2 regions of the Streptomyces sp. NBC_00457 genome follow, and region 1 is predicted to be linked to the other one. Evidence: riboswitches for the same ligand, from Rfam matches in the RefSeq annotation. Region 1 holds a riboswitch; the other holds the start of a gene.
What was found. A riboswitch is a leader RNA that binds a small molecule or an ion and turns the genes downstream of it on or off. The one in region 1 is predicted to bind cobalamin.
Positions count from the first base shown of each region.

Region 2: linked by a shared signal. The riboswitch ahead of metE (5-methyltetrahydropteroyltriglutamate--homocysteine S-methyltransferase) and the one ahead of OG828_RS37805 (cobalamin biosynthesis protein) in region 1 are both predicted to bind cobalamin.

Region 1 covers NZ_CP107905.1:8,270,546-8,278,054, reverse strand. The annotation lists gene OG828_RS37820 (inorganic phosphate transporter) at 1-1,187, shown strand, start outside; gene OG828_RS37815 (hypothetical protein) at 1,218-1,439, shown strand; gene OG828_RS37810 (DUF397 domain-containing protein) at 1,460-1,672, opposite strand; cobalamin riboswitch at 1,911-2,050, shown strand; gene OG828_RS37805 (cobalamin biosynthesis protein) at 2,153-3,094, shown strand; gene OG828_RS37800 (cobyric acid synthase) at 3,091-4,638, shown strand; gene cobN (cobaltochelatase subunit CobN) at 4,635-7,509, shown strand, end outside.
Region 2 covers NZ_CP107905.1:2,573,735-2,581,243, reverse strand. The annotation lists gene metE (5-methyltetrahydropteroyltriglutamate--homocysteine S-methyltransferase) at 1-1,984, opposite strand, end outside; cobalamin riboswitch at 2,136-2,361, opposite strand; gene OG828_RS11825 (SpoIIE family protein phosphatase) at 2,360-4,219, opposite strand; gene OG828_RS11820 (class I SAM-dependent DNA methyltransferase) at 4,262-4,951, opposite strand; gene OG828_RS11815 (SigE family RNA polymerase sigma factor) at 5,112-5,618, shown strand; gene OG828_RS11810 (hypothetical protein) at 5,629-6,153, shown strand; gene OG828_RS11805 (glycosyltransferase) at 6,239-7,509, shown strand, end outside; gene OG828_RS11800 (hypothetical protein) at 7,507-7,509, shown strand, end outside.

The DNA.
Region 1 (7,509 bases):
TCGATTTCACGAACGGTTTCCACGACACCGCCAACGCGATGGCCACCACCATCTCGACCGGTGCGCTCAGACCCAAGGTCGCGGTGGCGATGTCCGCCGTACTCAACCTCGTCGGCGCCTTCCTCTCGGTGGAGGTCGCCAACACCATCTCCAAGGGGCTCGTCGACGAGACCGGCATACGTCCCGAGGTCATCTTCGCCGCCCTGGTCGGCGCGATTCTCTGGAACCTGCTGACCTGGCTGGTCGGTCTCCCCTCCAGTTCCTCGCACGCCCTGATGGGCGGCCTGATCGGCGCCACCATCGCCTCGGCCGGCGTCGGCGCGGTCCACGGCGACGTGCTCGTCACCAAGGTGCTGATCCCGGCGATCGCCGCCCCGCTGGTCGCCGGTATCGCAGCGATGCTCGCGACGAAGCTGATGTACTCCCTGGGCAAGAAGGCCGAGGGCAGCAACGCCTCCGAGAAGGGCTACCGCGCCGGGCAGATCGCCTCCGCGGGCCTGGTCTCGCTCGCCCACGGCACCAACGACGCGCAGAAGACGATGGGCATCATCACCCTCGCCCTGGTCACCGGCGGCGCCATCGCCCCCGGCTCGAACCCTCCCACCTGGGTGATCCTCTCCGCGGGCGTGGCCATCGCACTCGGCACCTACCTCGGCGGCTGGCGCATCATCCGCACCATGGGCAAGGGCCTGACCGACCTCCAGCCGCAACAGGGCTTCGCCGCCCAGACCAGCGCGGCCACGGTCATCCTGGCCTCCTCCCACCTCGGCTTCTCCCTCTCCACCACGCACTCGGTCTCCGGCTCCGTGATGGGCGCGGGCCTCGGCCGCAAGGGCGGCGTCGTCCGCTGGTCCACGGCCACCCGGATGTTCGTCGCCTGGGGCCTGACGCTGCCGGCGGCCGCGCTGGTCGGAGCGATCGCGGAGTACGTGACCGGCTTCGGCAGCTGGGGCACCGCCCTGGTCGCCGTCTTCCTGATCGCCTCCAGCGCCGCGATCTGGCTGCGCTCCCGCCGCGAGGTCGTCGACCACACGAACGTCAACGACACGGCGGAGGAACCGGCCGGCGTGGTGACGACGGCGATCGCCGCGGTGACCCCGCCGCCCGCGGGCACCGCGACCGACGAGCTGACGGCCACGATCCCCGCCCCGGCCTCCGAACCGGCGCCTTCGCAAGCCACGGTCTGACCCTCACCCCGTACTCAAGGAAGCAGCAACATGAAGATCGACTGGGCGGCCCTCGGCTCCGTCTTCGGCGTCAGCCTCGTGATCACCGTGGCCCTCGTGTCCCTGTTCACCCTCGGCGTCGCGGGCCTCTCCCGCCGCGAACGCGCCGCGTCCCAGGGCGACTCCGCCGCACTCGCGGTCACCGGCGCGTACACCTGCTTCGCCGCCTGCGCGGCGGCGGTGGGCTACGGGATCTATCTGATCGTCGCCTGACAGACCGGCCGCACCACCTCTCATGTCGCGGTGCTGAACCCCTGGGATCTCACCCCGGCGAGGAACAAGTGCCATGGGGTGCGTGCGAGATGGATGAGCGCCTCTCCGGCCGGCTCCTTCGTGTCGCGGACCAGCACACCTTCCGCGGCCTCGGCGACCGCGACGCAGGTCTCGCCGGTAACTGAATAGCTGCTGACGCGCCAGTTGTTCGCGGACGGACCCTCGTCGACCACGCAGACCTCCTCGGCTCGAGAGCCGGTCCCCCAGAGGTGTCCACCACGCCGAAAACCGTAGCGTCACGGTGTACGGCGCCGCAGGCCCCCCGAGGAATGGGTCTCGACAGCCCCCAGTACCGCTCCCCGAATTCTCCTTTTCAGTCTAGAGATGCCGGATTCGGTCGACCAGAGCCAAACCGGCCCTCATGTGGGCCTCAGCACACTCTCCCGCCGCAGGTCAACGGCAAGTTGACGGCCGTTCCAACCCCGTGGTGGACTGCCGGGGCCATGTACGGCGGCAGAAGAGGAAGCCGGTGTGAATCCGGCGCGGTCCCGCCACTGTCACCGGGGTAGTAAGCCCCGGGAGCCAGGAACTCTCGCCGCCGGTCTCGTCGAACCAGGGCGTGGACACCCTGAGTGAGGACATATCGCGATGCTCGGCTGCCGTTCGAGGTGCAGTACCAGGTCTCTGTCTGACCCCGCGGTCGGCTGAGCTCCATGCGTGCCGATCGCGAATTCGCGTACGGCGCCGCCGCCGGACTCCTCGGCGACCTGCTGCTCGGCGATCCGCGCCGGGGGCATCCGGTCGCCGCGTTCGGGCGGGCCGCCGGGGCCGTGGAAAAGGTGTTGTGGCGCGACCATCGCGGGTGGGGCGCACTGCACACTGCCGTGTGCGCCGGTGGCGCCGTGGCCGTCGGGGCACTCGCCGCTCGGGTCGTACGTACGTCCCCCGCCGCATCCGTCGCTCTGACCGGCGCCGCCACCTGGGCGGTCGTCGGGGGGACTTCGCTTGGCCGGGAGGCCCGGGGCATCGGGCGTGCGCTGGAGGCGGGGGACGTCGAGGGGGCGCGGGCGCGGCTGCCGCATCTGTGCGGGCGGGATCCGCAGGCGCTCGATGCGGACGGGATCGCTCGGGCCGTCGTGGAGTCCGTCGCCGAGAACACCTCCGATGCCGTGGTCGGGGCGCTGGTGTGGGGCGCCGTGGGGGGCGTTCCCGGGCTCGTCGGGTTCCGGGCCGTGAACACGCTCGACGCCATGGTGGGGCACAAGTCGCCCAAGTACCGGCGGTACGGCTGGGCTTCGGCCCGGCTCGACGACCTGGCGGGGTGGCCGGGATCGCGGCTGACCGCCGTACTCGCCGCCCTCGCCGGCGGTGACCCCCGTGGGGCCGTACGAGCCTGGCGCACCGATGCCGCCAAGCACCCGAGCCCCAACGCCGGGCCCGTGGAGGCCTCGTTCGCGGGAGCACTGGGCGTGCGGCTGGGCGGGACCCTGTCGTACGGCGGACGGGTCGAGCACCGGCCCGTGCTGAACGAGGCCGGGCGGACCGTCGGTACGCAGGACATCGAGGCGGCGGTACGACTGTCCAGGCGCGTCGGCTGGCTCGCGCTCGGCGTCTGTGTCGCCGCGCGCCGCATCGTGAAGGGGCGTACCTCATGACAGGCGGTGGACTCCTCGTCGCCGGCACCACCTCCGACGCCGGCAAGAGCGTCGTCACCGCCGGGATCTGCCGGTGGCTGGTGCGGCAGGGGGTCAAGGTCGCGCCGTTCAAGGCGCAGAACATGTCCCTCAATTCGTTCGTGACGCGGGAGGGCGCGGAGATCGGGCGGGCGCAGGCCATGCAGGCGCAGGCCTGTCGCGTCGAGCCGACCGCGCTGATGAATCCCGTGCTGCTCAAGCCCGGTGGCGAGCAGAGCAGTCAGGTCGTGCTCATGGGGAAGCCCGTGGGGGAGCTGAGTGCGCGCGGGTATCACGGGGGGCGGCAGGAGCGGCTGCTCGGGACCGTGCTCGACTGTCTCGCCGAGTTGCGGGGCACGTATGACGCGGTGATCTGTGAGGGAGCCGGCTCTCCGGCCGAGATCAATCTGCGGCGGACCGACATCGTCAACATGGGCATCGCCCGCAATGCCGGGCTGCCGGTGCTTGTGGTGGGTGACATCGACCGTGGGGGCGTCTTCGCCTCCTTCTTCGGGACCGTCGCGCTGCTCTCGCGCGAGGATCAGGAGCTCGTCGCCGGGTTCCTCGTCAACAAGTTCCGGGGGGACGTCAGCCTGTTGGAGCCCGGCCTCGACATGCTGCACGACCTCACGGGGCGGCGGACGTACGGCGTCCTGCCCTTCCGGCACGGGCTCGGGATCGACGAGGAGGACGGGATGGGGGTCCCCCCGCTCGAGCGAAGCCGAGAGTGGGGGAGGGTCTCCCTGCGGGGGACGGTGAGGGAGTCCGCCGTCTCCTCCCCCGTCGGCGAGGACGTGCTCCGGGTCGCCGTCTGCGCCGTCCCGCTCATGTCCAACTTCACCGACGTCGACGCGCTCGCCGCCGAACCCGGCGTCGTGGTGCGGTTCGTGGACCGGCCGGAGGAGCTGGCGGACGCGGATCTGGTGGTGATACCGGGGACTCGGGGGACCGTCCGCGCCCTGGAGTGGCTGCGGGAGCGTGGCCTCGCGGACGCCCTTGCGCGGAGGGCCGCCGAGCAGCGGCCCATCCTCGGTGTCTGCGGTGGGTTCCAGGTCCTCGGCGAGCACATCGAGGACGAGGTCGAGAGCCGGCGCGGGCAGGTCGAGGGCCTCGGGGTGCTGCCCGTCCGGGTGCGGTTCGCGCGGGAGAAGACCCTCACCCGGCCGACCGGGGAAGCCCTCGGCGAGAGCGTCGAGGGGTACGAGATCCATCACGGGGTCGCCGAAGTCGTAGGCGGCGAACCCTTCCTGGACGGGTGCCGGGTCGGCCAGACCTGGGGTACGCACTGGCACGGCTCGCTGGAGTCGGACGGTTTCCGGCGGGCCTTCCTGCGTGAGGTGGCCGCCGCCGCGGGCCGCCGTTTCGTGCCGGCCCCCGACATGTCGTTCGCCGCGCTGCGCGAGGAGCAGCTCGACCGGCTCGGCGATCTGATCGAACAGCACGCGGACACGGACGCGCTCTGGCGGCTCATCGAGTCGGGCGCGCCGCAAGGACTGCCTTTCATTCCACCGGGAGCGCCCGCATGAGCACAGTGTTGTTGTTGTCGACCGCCGACACGGATCTGTTGGCGGCCCGGGCCGCTTCCGGTGCCGACTACCGGATCGGCAACCCGACCCGCGTGGACGTCGACCAGGAACTCCCCGGCCTCGTCGAGGGCGCGGACATCGCCGTCGTACGGCTGCTGGGCGGCAAACGGGCCTGGGAGGACGGGCTCGCCGCGCTCAAGGCGTCCGGCATTCCCACCGTGCTGCTCGGTGGAGAGGCCGTGCCCGACGCGGAGTTGATGGCCGAGTCCTCCGTGCCCGCGGGTGTGGTGGCGGAGGCGCTGCGGTATCTCGTCGAGGGCGGGCCCGCCAACCTGACCGAGCTGGCGCGGTTCCTGTCCGACACCGTGCTGCTGACGGGTGAGGGGTTCGTCGAGCCGCAGAAGATGCCGGAGTACGGCGTCCATGGCGAGCGTTCTCTTGTCGCGGGCCGGCCCACCGTCGGCGTGCTCTTCTACCGGGCCCATGAACTCAGCGGCAACACCGCCTTCGTCGACACCCTGTGCGACGCGATCGAGGCGCGCGGCGCCAACGCCCTTCCCGTGTACTGCGGTTCGCTGCGCGGAGCCGACGCCGGGCTGTACGAGATCCTCGCGCAGGCCGACGCCCTGATCGCCACCGTCCTCGCCGCCGGCGGCACGCACGCCTCGCAGGCCTCGGCCGGCGGTGACGAGGAGGCCTGGGACATCGGAGCGCTCGCCGACCTCGATGTGCCGGTGCTGCAAGGGCTTTGCCTGACCTCCTCGCGGGCCGCCTGGAACGAGTCGGACGCCGCCCTCTCCCCCATGGACGCGGCGATGCAGGTCGCGATCCCGGAGTTCGACGGGCGGCTCATCACGGTCCCCTTCTCCTTCAAGGAGCAGGGCCCGGACGAGGTCCCCGTGTACGTCGCCGACCCCGAGCGGGCCGCGCGGGTCGCCGGGATCGCCGTACGGCATGCGAAGTTGAAGCACAAGGCGAACGCCGACAAGAAGCTCGCGCTCGTCTTCACCGCGTACCCGACGAAGCACTCGCGCGTCGGCAACGCGGTCGGCCTCGACACGCCCGCGTCGGCAATCCAGCTGCTGGACGCCCTCAAGAACGCCGGATACAGCCTCACCGAATACCCCGACAACGGCGACGAGTTGATCCACCGGCTCATCGAGGCCGGCGGACACGACGTCGAGTGGCTGACCGAGGACCAGCTGGCTTCCGCGCCCGCGCGCGTTCCGCTCGCCGACTACCAGGCGTGGTTCGACAAGCTGGACCCGGAACTCCGGGACGCCATGCTGGAGACGTGGGGGGAGCCGCCGGGCTCGCTGTACGTCGACGGGGACGACATCGTGCTCGCCTCGCTCCAGTTCGGGAACGTCGTCGTGATGATCCAGCCGCCGCGCGGCTTCGGCGAGAACCCGATCGCGATCTATCACGACCCGGACATGCCGCCGTCGCACCACTACATGGCGGCGTACCGGTGGCTGGAGAACAGCTTCGGCGCGGATGCCATCGTGCACATGGGCAAGCACGGCACGATGGAGTGGCTGCCGGGCAAGGGACTCGGGCTCAGCGGAGGCTGTGCGCCGGACGCCGTGCTCGGTGAACTCCCGTTGATCTACCCGTTCATCGTCAACGACCCGGGCGAGGGCACCCAGGCCAAGCGCCGCGGCCACGCCACCGTCGTCGACCACCTCGTACCGCCGATGGCCCGTGCCGACACCTACGGCGACCTGGCCAAGCTGGAGCAGCTGCTCGACGAGTACGCGCTGGTCTCCGACCTGGACCCGACGAAGGCCCCGGCGGTCCGTGCGCAGATCTGGACGCTGGTCAAGGCGGCCGAGCTGCATCACGACCTGCATGTGGACGACCAGCCGGACGACGACGCGTTCGACGAGTTCGTCATGCACATCGACGGCTATCTGTGCGAGATCAAGGACGTGCAGATCCGCGACGGGCTGCACATCCTGGGCGGTGGCCCGGTCGGCGAGCCGCGCGTGAACCTCGTACTCGCCGTGCTGCGTGCCTCGCAGGTGTGGGGTGGCCAGGCGAACGCCCTGCCGGGACTCAGGGCTTCCCTCGCGGCCCATTTCGGGCTCAGCGAGAAGGAGTTGCTGGCCGAGCCGGGGGCTCCGCTGAAGGTTCCGGTCGAGCTGTCGGACCTCGTCGAAGGCCCCGCCCGTTCCGCCGCCGACACGATCGACCTGCTGGAGCAGCTGTGCCGGAGGATGGCGGAGGGGATGGAGGAGCGCGACTGGGTGGTCTCGGCGGCCCGTCCCCTGGTCGCCGACGTCCTCGGCACCGAACTCCCGGACGCCGTGGCCGTGTTGGAGTTCGCTTGTTCCGAGGTCGTGCCCCGGCTCGCGCGCACCACCGACGAGATCGGGCACATCCTCAAGGCCCTCGACGGCGGATACATCCCGGCGGGCCCCTCCGGCTCCCCCACCCGCGGGCTCGTCAACGTCCTGCCGACCGGCCGCAACTTCTACTCCGTCGACCCCAAGGCCATCCCGTCCAGGCTGAGTTGGGAGGTCGGTCAGTCCCTCGCGGACTCGCTGGTGCAGCGGTACCTCCAGGACACCGGGGATTACCCGAAGTCCGTCGGCCTGACGGTCTGGGGTACGTCCGCCATGCGCACCCAGGGCGACGACATCGCCGAGATCCTCGCGCTGCTCGGCTGCCGACCGGTGTGGGACGACGCCTCGCGACGCGTGACCGGCTTCGAGATCGTGCCCCTGGCGGAGCTGGGCCGGCCCCGCATCGACGTCACGGTCCGCATCTCCGGCTTCTTCCGGGACGCGTTCCCGCATGTGGTCGGGCTGATCGACGACGCCGTACGCAAGGTCGCCGAGCTGGACGAGCCCGCCGACCAGAACTACG
Region 2 (7,509 bases), 5.7 Mb from region 1:
ACTCGGCGTAGCACATGTGGGTGTGGATCTGGGTGTCCGGACGCACTCCGCTGGTGGTGAGGCGGAACGCCTCCGTGGCCCAGGCCAGGTAGGCGGGGTGGTCGGCGGCGCGCAGCGGCAGCGTTTCGCGCAGGGCCGGTTCGTCGACCTGGATCACCGAAGTTCCGGCCGTCTCAAGGTCGTTCACCTCGTCGCGCAGCGCCAGCGCGACCTGCCGGGCCGTCTCGCCGAGCGGCTGGTCGTCGCGGACGAAGGACCAGGCGAGCATGGTGACCGGGCCGGTGAGCATGCCCTTGACGGGGCGCGAGGTGAGGGACTGGGCATACGTCGTCCAGCGCACCGTCATCGGCTCGGGACGGGAGATGTCGCCGGCCAGGATCGGCGGGCGGACGTAGCGGGTGCCGTAGGACTGGACCCAGCCGTGCTGGGTGGCGAGGTAGCCGGTGAGCTGCTCGGCGAAGTACTGGACCATGTCGCCCCGTTCGGGCTCACCGTGCACCAGGACGTCCAGGCCGGTCTTCTCCTGGAAGGAGATCACCTCCTGGATCTCCGCCCTGATCCGGTCCTCGTAGCCGGCCGTGTCGATCCGGCCCGCCTTCAAGTCCGCCCGCGCCGCGCGCAGTTCGCCGGTCTGCGGGAACGAGCCGATGGTGGTGGTCGGCAGCGGCGGCAGGCCGAGGTGGGCGCGCTGGGCGGCGGCCCGCTCGGCGTACGGCTGGGAGCGGCGGGCGTCGGCGGCGGTGACGTCCGTGGCGCGGGCCCGTACGGCCGGGTCGCGGGTGATGGGGGAGTTGGCGCGGGAGGCCAGGTCGGCGCGGTTGGCGGCGAGTTCGGCGGTGATCGCGTCGGTGCCGCGGGCGAGGCCCTTGGCGAGGGTGACGATCTCGGCGGTCTTCTGCCGGGCGAAGGCGAGCCAGCGCAGGATCTGCGGCTCGATGTCCCGCTCGGCCGCCGTGTCGAGGGGGACGTGCAGCAGGGAGCAGGAGGCCGCGACGTCGACCCGGTCGGCCAGGCCCAGAAGGGTGCCGAGCGTGGTGAGCGACGCCGACAGGTCGTTGACCCAGATGTTGCGGCCGTCGACGACACCGGCGACCAGCTGCTTGCCGGGCAGCCCGCCGACCGCGGCGAGGGCGTCCAGATTGGCGGCGGCGGCGTCGGTGAAGTCCAGCGCGAGTCCGTCGACGGGGGCTTTGGCCAGCACCGGCAGTGCGTCGCCGAGCCGGTCGAAGTACGAGGCGATCAGCAGCCTCGGCCGGTCGGTGAGGGCGCCGAGCTCCCGGTACGCCCGCTCGGCGGCGTTCAGTTCGGCCGGGGTGCGGTCCTGGACGAGGGCGGGCTCGTCCAGCTGCACCCACTCGGCGCCGGCGGCGCGCAGGTCGGCGAGGACCTCGGCGTACACCGGGAGCAGCCGGTCGAGGAGGGTGATCGGGTCGAAGTCGGCGGCCACGCCGGGGGCGGGCTTGGCGAGCAGGAGGTAGGTGACGGGGCCGACCAGGACCGGACGCGCCGTCAGGCCCAGGGCGAGGGCTTCCTTCAGTTCGGTGACCTGCTTGGCGGAGTCCGCGGTGAACACCGTGTCCGGGCCCAACTCCGGCACCAGATAGTGGTAGTTGGTGTCGAACCACTTCGTCATCTCCAGCGGCGCCACGTCCTGGGTGCCGCGCGCCATGGCGAAGTAGCCGTCCAGGGCGTCCGCTTCGACGGCGGCGCGGTGCCGCTCGGGGATCGCGCCGACCATGACGGTGGTGTCGAGGACGTGGTCGTAGTACGAGAAGTCACCGGTCGGCACCTCGTGGATGCCGGCGCCGGACAGTTGCCGCCAGTTGCCGCTGCGCAGTTCGGCGGCGGTGGCGCGGAGGGCGTCGGCGGTGACGCGGCCCTTCCAGTAGCCCTCGATCGCCTTCTTCAGTTCCCGGCGCGGGCCCTGGCGGGGGTAGCCGTACACGGTGGCCCGTGCTGCCGCGGCTGCGGGCTTGCTTGTCACGGAGATCTCCTTCGCGAGATGAATCCCAGAGATCCCGGAGACGGGACGAGAACGCGAAGGGTGACCGACCGGACGGCAACGGCCACTGGCCGTCCGCTCGGTGGTACGCCGACCCGCCCTCGAGGTCACCGGGATGTCCGCGCACGAGTGGTTCGCACACGGGCAGTTGGCAGGTCTTCGGACTCACGGGCACGTCTCGTCGTCGTACGAGAGACATCTACTGGCCGTCGCTTCCCAGGCCCGTTTCACGGACCCAGTGCGTATGACGGCGGTCGTTCCCGTTCACCGCTGCGGGGCAGTCCCGGAATTTCACCGGGTTCCCTCTTGCGACGCATCCCGCCTGGCGGACGGGGCGAACCAGCTGCGTCGGCCAGCTTAACCCGCGGGAGGAAGTGGCTGCTCGAACCACACAACCTTGCCCGTGCTCACCCGAGTTGCCCCCCAGCGCTCTGACAGCTGGTCGACCAGGAACAGCCCGCGTCCGCCCTCGTCGCTCAGGCGGGCGTGGCGCATCCTCGGTACCACGGGGGAGTCGTCGCCGACCTCGCAGCGGAGCACGTCCGTGCACAGGAGCCGCAGGGTGATCGGGCGGGAGGCGAAGCGCACGGCGTTGGCGACCACCTCGCTGACCATCAGCTCGGTGGACTCCAGGAGGTCGTCGAGGCCCCAGCCGTGCAGGGTCCTGCGGGTCAGCCGGCGGGCCTGGCGGGCGGTCTGCGGGCGCGGAGCCATGTACCAGTAGGCGACGGTCTCCGGCAGGATGCCCTCGAACCGGGCCGCGAGCAGCGCGATGTCGTCGTCGCGGCCACCGGAGCCCAGGGTGCCGAGGGCCTGGTCGCACAGGCCTTCCAGGGTCGGCGGCGCGGATCCTGAACCAGTCGCGCGCAGCCGGGCGCACAGCCGCTCCACGCCGGTCATGACGTCCGAGTCGCGGGACTCGACCAGGCCGTCGGTGTACAGCAGCAGCGTCGCCCCGGTCGGCGCGTGGGTCTCGACGGACTCGAATCCGCCGCTGCCGACACCGATCGGCGCTCCGGGCGGGACGTCCAGCACCTCCACGCCGCCGTCGGGACGCAGCAGCACCGGCGGCAGATGTCCGGCGCTGGAGACGATCAGCCGGTGCAGTACGGGGTCGTACAACGCGTACAGACAGGTCGCGGTGTGCTCGCTGCCCAGGCGTCCCGCCTGCTCGTCGAGGTGGTGCAGCACCTCGTCCGGGGGCAGATCGAGCCCGGCCAGGGTCTGCACGCTGGTCCGCAGCTGGCCCATGATCGCGGCCGAGGTCATGGAGTGGCCCATCACATCGCCGATCACCAGGGCCACGCGGTTGCCGGGCAGCGGGATCGCGTCGTACCAGTCCCCGCCGACCTGCGCGGTCCGCGAGGCCGGCAGATAGCGGCTCGCCAGCCGGACCCCGGGCGGCTCCGGAAGCGACGGCGGGAGCATCGTGCGCTGCAACGTGTCCGCGACGGATGCCTCACGTTCGTACAGCATCGCCTTGTCCAGCCCGAGGGCGGTGTGGGTGGCGAGCTGGGAGGCCACCAGCAGATCGTCGCCGGTGAAGTCGGGCCGGTCGGGTCCGCGGATCAGGACGACGCTGCCCAGGGCGTGGTTGCGGCCGTGCAGCGGGGCGATGATCAGCCGTCGCCCGGGCGGTGCCGACCGGGGCATGTGCACCCTCCCGAGCAGCTCGGCCGCCGCCGGGGCGACGCCCGGGTCGCTGCCGAACACCGGCCGTCCGTCCTGGAGCAGCTTGGCGAGCAGTCCAGTGGTGGCCGGGTGGACGACCTCGGCCGCCTGGAGGGTGTGCGCGCTCGGCGCGGGTGATGCGGAGCCCTGGCCGGCGGGGGCCCGGAGGGACGCGTGGTCCACGGTGTGCAGCCGCAGGATCTCGGGGGCGGCGCCGATGTCGTCGCCTATCGGCAGGGGGGCGTACAGATGGACGAACGCCGTGTCGGCGAACGCCGGGACGGCCGCGCGGCACAGTTCGTACAGCGTCTCGTCGAGATTCATGCCGCGGGCGATCTGCCGGGTCGCGGCGTCGAGATAGCGGAGCCTGTCGGTCTGCGGCGGGGTGGCGTCGGGTCCGGCGGGGGCCTCGGCGGCCGGCAGGCGCACGGTCACCCCGCGGTTGTCGGAGCCGGACGGCTGCGGCCGATGCATGAACGCAGCGGATTCCCGCGCACCGGGCGCGGGACCCCCGGTGTCGTCACCGGTTCCGAGCTGCTTCGTCATGCGTGTCCTTCCGGGCGTGCGGCCCGCGCCCCGGCGAGCGGTTCAGGAGTCGTCGGGCGTGCGCCGGCAGTGCAGGAAGATCTGTACCTCGGGCTGGATGTCGGCGGCCGCCGGAGCGTAGGTGTACGAGGACTCGTCGCCGATCTCGAAGCCCGCCGTCTCGACGACCTCGCGCAGTTCGTCCCTCAGGTAGCCGGAGACGCGGATGCTCCTTCCGATGAAGGGGATCGAGAAGTCGTCCACATCGGCCTCCACCATCGACAGGGCCAACAGGCCGCCGGGACGCAGCAGATGACGGACGGTGCGCAGGGCCAGGGGGATCTCCGCGCGCGGGAGCATGAGCAGGGAGAAGAACGCGGCGACGCCGTCGAAGCGCCCGAGGTCCAAGGGGCCGCCGGGCCGCAGGTCCGCGATGTCCGCCTGATGGAACTCCCCGGTGGGCACATGGTCGCGGGCCAGCGCGACCATCCCGTCCGACAGGTCCACCCCGACCACGTCGAAGCCCGCCTCCGCCAGCTGGCGCGCGGTCGGGAGCCCGGTTCCGCACCCCAGGTCCAGCACCCGGGACCCGGCCGGCAGCGAGCCGATGAGCCATGCGGCCGCCGCGACCTGCCCTTCCTTGTGCGGGAAGGCCTCGTCGTAGCGATTGCCGATGGCGTCGAACGCCTCGGCCTGACCGGTGCGGTCGGGTCGTAGCGTTCCGTAGTCGAGCCTGTCGCCAGGGTTGCTCACCGGGTCTCCTCGGGTGCCTTATGCGGCAGTTTTTCATATTCGCCTGGTTATGTGCATGCTTCGGTGTGATCCAGATCACCGGCTGTGAATGCAGCGTGAAGGGGCTGTCAGTGCCTTCTCCCTTGTGTAGGCGAGCCGGCGAGAACTGGGGACAGCGCGGATGGAACAAGATCGGGCCGGTGAGTTCGACGAGTTCGTGGCCGCCCGCTGGTCGGGGCTGTTCCATCTGGCGCGTCTGCTCACCGGAGGCGATCGGCACCGGGCCGAGGACCTGTTGCAGGAGTCCCTGGTCAAGCTGTGGTTCGTCTGGCCGAAGATCGCCGACGAGGCACCGGAGGCCTACGTGCGCAAGGTGCTGTCGCGAGCGGCGGCTCGCTCGGCCCGGCGGCGCTGGTGGGGCGAGCGCCCCGTGGAGGAGTTGCCCGAGGTGGCGGTGACGGGTGACGTGTCCGCGACCGTGGCGGAGCGGTCCCGGCTGGAGGCCGCGCTGGCACAACTGCCGTCCCGGCAGCGGGCCGCGGTGGTGCTGCGCTACTACCAGGACCTGCCCGAGGCGCACGTCGCCCAGGTGCTGGGCTGCCCGGTCGGTACGGCCCGGTCGCACGCCTCGCGTGGAGTGGCGCGGCTGCGCCGGCTGCTGGCCGATGTCATCGAGCCGGTGGGGTGAGGGAGAAGTCATGGATCACTTCGAGCGGCAGTTGGCGCAGCTGATGCGCGACACCCAGGAGCACACCCCCTACGAACCGAAGTATCAGGACCGTCTGCGGGCGGGCGTACGAGCACGGCGCCGGGTCCGCGCGGCACAGGCGGCCGTCGGCTCCGTACTGGCGGTCGCCGGACTCGGCATCGGGCTGTTCCTGCTGCCCGACGGCCAGGTCAGGGACGAGCCCAGCGCTCCCAACCCGCGGCCCGCCGTCAGTCCGTCGTCCCCGGCGAGCGAGACCTCGCCGCCGGGCCCGTCGCCGACCGCGACTTCGTCCCCGTCCTCGTCCCCGACCGGCTCGGCGGACTCGTACGCGCCCACCACCGCACCCCCCGCGTCGGCGGGGGGCGCGACCTCGGACTCCGGGGATCCGTCCGTGGGCGCCACGGATAACGGCGCCACGGGCGAGAGCAGTCCGTCACCCACTTCGACACAGGGCGTGCCGGAGACAGGGGAGCCGTCGGCCCCCGAGTCGTCCTTCATCGGTTCGGCCGACTAGAACCCCACTCGACCACCCCAGCGATCACCCCGCGCCGCGTGTGCCTTCCGCACGCCCTGCGCCGGAGTACAGACAAGGACGAACCATGACAAACGCAGGGACGATCGCCTTCATGGGAAGGGACCGGCTGCCCCGCCCCGCCCCGCTCCCCGCGCACCATCCGGAGCCCGTCCTGGACGTGGTCGTGCCCGTGTTCAACGAGGAGGCCGATCTGGAGCGGAGCGTACGACGGCTGCACGCGCACCTGCGGGAGACGTTCCCGTACCCGTTCCGGATCACCGTCGCCGACAACGCCAGCACCGACGCCACGCCACGGATCGCCGCCCGGCTGGCCGGCGAGCTGGCGGAGACGGACTGGATACGGCTGGAGGAGAAGGGGCGGGGCCGCGCGCTGCGGGCGGCCTGGTCACGGTCCCGGGCCCCGGTGCTCGCGTATGTGGACGTGGACCTGTCGACCGGACTGGCCGCGCTGCTCCCGTTGGTGGCCCCGCTGATCTCCGGGCACTCCGACATCGCCATCGGCACCCGGCTGGCCCACGGCTCCCGGGTGGTGCGCGGCCCCAAGCGGGAGATCATCTCCCGCTGCTACAACGTGCTGCTGCGCTCCACGCTCGCCGTGGGCTTCTCCGACGCGCAGTGCGGTTTCAAGGCGGTGCGGCGCGAGGTCGCGGAGCAACTGCTGCCCCTGGTCGAGGACTCCGCGTGGTTCTTCGACACCGAGTTACTGGTGATCGCCGAGCGGGCGGGGCTGCGGATCCACGAGGTGCCGGTGGACTGGGTGGACGACCCCGACAGCCGGGTGGACATCCTCGCCACCGCGCTGGCCGACCTGCGGGGCATCGCCCGGATCGGCCGCGCACTGGCCCGCGGCACCCTGCCGTCGGCGGAACCGTCCCAGGGAGCCGAGGCCCCGGCGCCCGGTCTGTTCACGCAACTGGTGCGCTTCGCGGCCGTAGGAGCGGTGAGCACCCTCTGCTATCTGATCCTGTACGCGGCGCTGCGTCCGCCGCTGGGACCCCAGGCCGCCAACGCGGTGGCGCTGCTGGCCTGCGCCGTCGCCAACACGGCCGCGAACCGGCGGCTCACCTTCGGGCTGCGCGGCCGCGGCGGCGCCCTGCGTCACCAGGCCCGCGGCCTCGTCACCTTCTGTGTCGGCCTGGCGCTCACCAGCGGATCACTCGCGGCCCTGCACCACATCGCGCCCACCGCCGATCACCGCATCGAACTCGCCGTCCTGGTGGCCGCCAACCTCGCTGCGACCCTGCTGCGGTTCCTGCTCTTCCGGGCCTGGGTCTTCAGCAGCCGTGCAGCCCGTGCCACCCGTACCCCTCGCTCCCTGGGACGGACCGCCCGATG